DNA from 2 places in the Peribacillus sp. NPDC101481 genome. Region 2 is predicted to be linked to the other one. Evidence: riboswitches for the same ligand, from Rfam matches in the RefSeq annotation. Region 2 holds a riboswitch; the other holds the start of a gene.
What was found. A riboswitch is a leader RNA that binds a small molecule or an ion and turns the genes downstream of it on or off. The one in region 2 is predicted to bind FMN.
Positions count from the first base shown of each region.

Region 1: linked by a shared signal. The riboswitch ahead of ACIROD_RS04155 (ECF transporter S component) and the one ahead of ribE (riboflavin synthase) in region 2 are both predicted to bind FMN.

Region 1 is NZ_JBIWNJ010000001.1:878,794-881,863, reverse strand. It holds gene serA (phosphoglycerate dehydrogenase) at 1-1,185, opposite strand, end outside; FMN riboswitch at 1,528-1,663, shown strand; gene ACIROD_RS04155 (ECF transporter S component) at 1,830-2,411, shown strand; gene ACIROD_RS04150 (ferredoxin) at 2,539-2,787, opposite strand.
Region 2 is NZ_JBIWNJ010000004.1:169,489-172,558, forward strand. It holds gene ribH (6,7-dimethyl-8-ribityllumazine synthase) at 1-64, opposite strand, end outside; partial or broken gene ribB (3,4-dihydroxy-2-butanone-4-phosphate synthase) at 142-780, opposite strand; gene ribE (riboflavin synthase) at 799-1,437, opposite strand; FMN riboswitch at 1,584-1,714, opposite strand; gene ACIROD_RS22490 (TspO/MBR family protein) at 1,917-2,654, shown strand; gene megL (methionine gamma-lyase) at 2,651-3,070, opposite strand, start outside.

The DNA of each region.
Region 1 (3,070 bases), on a different contig from region 2:
GGTTATGCCACGCTCTTTTGCGATCAACAAGGCATTCACTTCATTTACAGATGCATCGACTCTTGATCTGAAAAAGCCGGAGATTAGACTTTTTGTAAGAATCGCTGTATCGAAATCCAATGATTCTCCGGCATACGTAACGGAGATCTCCTGAATTCCTTCATTCATGCACTGAGAAGCAATGGATCCCATTTGCTGAACAAGTTGATAGAATGGCTGTACTTTTTCAAACACTTCTTTAGATATGGCTGGCAGGTTGATCGAACTTGAGACTGGATTTCCTTCGAAATAGGTCAATACCTCCTGGGCAACCTGTACGGCAACATTTAATTGGGCTTCTTTAGTTGAAGCACCCAGATGAGGTGTAGCAATGACGCTATCCAGTTCAAGCAGTTTATGGCCAATTGGAGGTTCTTCGACGAAAACGTCCAGTGCCGCCCCTGCGACATGTCCTTGAACTAACATTTCATATAAATCATCTTCGTCCAGAATACCGCCCCGGGCGCAGTTAAGTACATAAACCCCTTTTTTACAGGTAAGCAGTTTTTCTTTATTGATTAATCCTCTAGTTTCATTCGTAAGTGGTGTATGAACAGTAATGATGTCTGCTTTAGGAAGCAATTCATCTAACGGCAGGGCAGTTACGGACATTTTCTTTGCACGATCGACAGTAAGGAACGGATCATAGACAATGACATCCATGCCGAATACCTTAGCGCGTTTGGCAATTTCCCCTCCGATACGTCCAAAGCCAACTATTCCTAATGTTTTACCACGAAGTTCAGTACCCGTATATGAAGAACGTTTCCACTCCCCATTCTTCAGTGAAGCATAAGCTTGCGGAATGTGGCGCATTAATGAAGCCATCATGGCGAATGTATGTTCAGCTGTTGAAATGGTGTTGCCGTCAGGTGCATTAACCACGACAATCCCGCGTTTTGTCGCCGAGGGGATATCTATGTTATCAACACCGACACCAGCGCGTGCTATAATTTTTAGCTGCGGCATACGGTTCATTAAATCCTCTGAAACCTTCGTAGCACTTCTTACAAGAATTGCATCAATCTGATCAAGTTCGTTTGCAGCTTCCTCTACGGTCTTTTGAATAAGATGAATATTGGATGCCTCAGATAGCGGTCCGAGTCCTTCTGGTTTAATGGCGTCTGCTACTAAAATCCGATACACGACTTAACACCTTCCTAGGAAAAAATTATCTTAAATTTCAGTTAATTTTACAATTGAAATGCTGAATATGTCAATTTGGCTTAACTGGATGTAAGCGCTTAATAGAATGGTAATCTTCTGATCATCTGTTTAATGTCGCGATATAAATGGCTTCATCAAGGATTGAATAGTGTAAAAAAATAATTTTTATTATTTCGAATCTTCATTTTGTGTATCCACTATTTATTTTAAGCCATTCACTGTGACGATCGATATTCATACTGAATGAATCAACTGAGAAAAAAAGTGCTATCAAAAAACAGGTAATTCAGATATAATGGGAAGTATAAAAAAATTTTATAGATCTATCTTCGGGGCGGGGCGCAATTCCCCACCGGCGGTGATGAAGAGTTTCTTCTTCTAAGCCCGCGAGCCTTACAAGGCAGGATTTGGTGCGATTCCAAAGCCGACAGTATAGTCTGGATGGGAGAAGATGGAGGTTCCTGAGTGCGTTTCAACAGTTATTTGCTGAACGTTTGTTTGATGTAACCTTTAATTTATCCCTTTAATTCTATTGGAATTAAAGGTTTTTTTATTGAACATCAACATATTTTGGAACCCTAACCTCTTTTTCAGGTAGATCGGAAAAAGAAGGAGAGAGACCTATGAAAAAGAACAAAGTGAAAAAAACGGTCACACTTGCCATGATGGGAAGCATTTCTTATTTATTGATGCTTTTAAATTTCCCGTTTCCGGGATTCCCGCCTTTTCTCAATGTTGATTTTAGCGACATACCAGCACTGATGGCGGCATTGATTTTCGGACCGATGGCTGGAATTCTAGTCGAGTTCATTAAGAACCTATTGGATTTAGTCATGACAGGGACCTTGACTGCTGTACCTGTGGGGCATATCGCTAACTTCATAGCCGGAATACTGTTTGTCTTGCCGACTTATTATGTATTTCAGAAAATCAATTCAAAAAAAGGGATGACATTCGCTTTACTTGCGGGAACAGTTTCCATGGCAGTATTCATGAGTGTTTTAAACTATTATGTCTTCTTACCGGCTTATACCTTCTTTATGGGATGGGATGCAATGTCGGCACCCGAGTCAAGAAAGCTCGTTACGACGGCAATCTTGCCTTTCAATGTGATAAAAGGCGTACTCATCACATCCGTATTCATGTTGCTGTTCATTAAATTACAGACATGGATCAATAAACAAACATTATATAAAAATGCTTAATGGCATTAACGATAGAAATAAAAAAACAACCGGATATTCGTATTCGGTTGTTTTTTTATGCCTGTTTCATTTTGGGATGGGGAGATGGCAAAAAAAAAGCCATTTTCGATTGAAAATGGCTTGTACGTTATTCGAATTTAAGTGCATCTCCGTCAAATGCCTCGTCAGCAACTTTAATAGAATCCGTTGGGCATCCTTCAAATGCATCCATCATGTCATCTATAAGTACATCAGGAATTTCAACGATTCCCTCGTTATCGTCAAGGGTAACAAATGCAATCCCTTCGTCATCGTAATCATATATATCTGGTGCCGCTGCTCCGCAAGCTCCACAAGCTATGCATGTTTCTTTATCCACAATAGTAAATTTAGCCATGAATATAACCCCTCCTAAGTTGATTGACAACTGATAATCTTTTTATTTCAGATTATTATCTCTTTCTTATTGTAAGACCGAATGCCAAACTTTTCAATAGAAATTGTATTGATAATAACTATCATGTAGCACAATGTCAACGGAAAACATCGAAATACTTAACTTGGTTCTTTCCATGATTCGTCATTTAGTCACATAATTTTCCTTGTATTCATCAATAATAACGGCGATTTTTGCAGTTATTTGTTACAATGGGTTTATTGGTTAAATGAAACAAGGATGT
Region 2 (3,070 bases):
TTCCTACCACGATACCGACTTTCAATCCTGATCCGATTAATTGTGCTTCAATAGTTTTCCCCATGTCCAATTCCTCCTAATTTTAAAAAACAATATAATTTTTTGTTCTGTAAGATGTAATTACTTAAATCCTCAAGCTTTCGGGATGTTCAGTTCAAGCTCCTGGTTCCCGATAGTATCATTTTGTTGAAGATACCTAATCAAATCGGCTATCGTAATGAACTTCAGGTTGAATTTATCAGCGATGACTTCTAAATCGGATACCCGGGCCATCGATCCATCTTCATTCATGATTTCACAAATGACACCAGCTGGAGCGGCACCGCATAACTTCGCCAAGTCCACCGATGCCTCTGTATGTCCCGCCCTCCTTAATACGCCGCCTTCTTTTGCGACTATCGGAAAAGTGTGACCAGGCCTTTGGAAATCTTCAGCGACCGAATCTTCATTAAGAAGCTCAAGGATGGTCAAGGACCTTTCAAAAGCACTGATTCCTGTAGAGGTGCTTTTATGATCGACACTTACCGTAAAAGCAGTGCCATGATGATCGGTATTTTCTCCAACCATAGGATGCAGTTTCAATTTCGCTGCCAGTTCTTCAGTGATGGTTGTACAAATCAAACCACGTCCATGAGTCGCCATGAAATTAATCGCTTCAGGTGTCGCCTTTTCGGCCAGCACTACAAAATCCCCTTCATTTTCACGGTCTTCATCATCGGATACGATTACTACCTTGCCTGCCTTCAAATCTTCTAATGCTTCTTCTATTGTATGGAACATCATTACACCGCCCTTTTATTAGAATCCATGCTCTGCCAAAAACTCTAAATTAAGTCCTGGTTTTGGATTGCCATTTTTCATTTGATGTATTATATATTTCCCTATCATGTCGTTTTCGATGTTAACGATATCGCCAGCCGCTTTTTGTCCCAATATGGTATCCTGATGAGTCAATGGAATCAGTGATACAGTCAATAGGTTCCTTTCGATCCCAAATATCGTCAAGCTCGTTCCATCAATGGCCACGGATCCTTTTGGAATGCAAAAGGCACTGAGCCCCTCTTCCAATTGGATTACATAATAAACGGCATTTTCTTTCCGTTCTTTTTTGATGATCGTTCCGGTTCCGTCGATATGACCTGAAACAAAATGACCGCCAAACCTTCCCTGTGCACTCATGGCTCGTTCAAGATTCACAGGTGATCCCAATTTCAATGTCCGTATCGAGGAAGCTTTGACCGTTTCCGGCATCACGTCGACCGTAAACAAACTTTTCGTGAAGGACGTTACCGTTAAGCAGACCCCGTTTACTGAAATACTATCCCCCAGATGAACATCTTCAAGGATTTTTTCAGAACGAATCGATAACTCCATACTGCTTTTTCCTTTGTTCATGGAATGAACGGTACCGATATCCTCAATGATTCCCGTAAACATGTTTTTCCCCCTTTTATAAAATATAAAAAACCCCTTAGGATGACCTAAGGAGTTAGCAGGAGAAATGAGTGAAAAAAATTGTATACCTAAAAAGCCCAACATTTTCATTTTTGAAAAATTAGGCGTACGTATACACTTGGGTTCCACACGTCCTTCTCCCATCCAGACTTTACTGTCGGCTTTGGAATCTCACCAAATCCTGCCTTTAACAGGCTCGCGGGCTTAGAATTTCTTCATCACCGCCGGTTGGGATTTTCACCCGACCCCGAAGGACTAAAATAATATGAATCTTTGAATATTTTATCACCATAAAGTGAAGATGTAAAATTTCTAACCTTAAATGGTTCAATTGTTACAGAAACTTCCTCTCTTTATGGAAAAACGACCTCCAAAGTCCCCGATGTGCTCCAAAGAGGTTAATCAGGCTAAATATGTGGAATAGGGTTAGAGGATCACAATTCATATAAGGAGGAAGCCTTATGCTTATTTCCATCATCAACTTGATTTTCTATCTGTTCGTCGTCACGATAAATTTTTTAGCTAATTACCTGCCATTGAACGGCCAGACATCAGGAGAGATTTCCGATAAACTTGATGTCCTTTTCACTCCTGCAGGATATGTATTTTCCATATGGGGCTTGATCTATTTCCTGCTCGCCATCTGGGTATTCAGGCAGTTTTTAAGCAAACACCAAAACAGCCCTGCCTATAAGGCATCCTTCCCTTGGTTCGCTTTAAGCTGTGTCTTGAATGGCGCTTGGCTTTTGGCTTGGCACTATGAGCACTTTTTGTTATCCGTATTCATTATCATTGCTCTTTTGGCTACTTTAATGGTCATTTATACTAACATAAAAAAAGTGAAGCATGCGTCTTTCGACCTATTTCCGTTTTCCGTTTATACAGGCTGGGTAAGTGTTGCAACGATCGCTGACATTTCTTATTACCTCACGTATATCAAATGGGGAAGTTTTGGGGTTTCCAGTTCAACATGGACGATCGTCCTGCTGATTGCAGCAACAATCCTGGCTTTTGTCTTTGCAGGTAAAAACCGGGATTGGTGCTATCCTCTCGTATTCGTTTGGGCGTTCATAGGCATCGGGATACGAAATAGCTCCGCCTATCCGGTAATTACGGACATTTCTTATATCCTGGCTGTCATCACTTTTATCGTATCCATCACCATCTTCATTAAAAGCAGAAGGAATATGGTAGCCTAAAATGCTTGCTGAAGATCTTGCCAGACATCCTGCCAAGCTTCTAGGCCAACTGAGAGACGGACCAGCTGGTCACTGATGCCCATTTGTTTCCGTGAGTCTTCAGGAACTGCAGAGTGCGTCATGGTAGCGGGATGCTGGATCAATGTTTCGGCATCCCCAAGACTTACGGCAATTTTGATTAGTTTCAATTTATTGAGGAATTCCTGTGCATCCTGTTTTGTGCCATGCAATTCGAAAGAGATAAGGCCGCCGCCATGTTTCATCTGTTTTTGCATTATATAATGATCCGGTGAAGCTTCATCACCTGGATAATATACCTTTTTCACTTTTGGATGTTTCTTAAGTTCATGAAAGATTTCCATTGCATTGGACGAATGACGGTCCATCCTGACAGGCAAGGTCTTTAACCCCCGCAA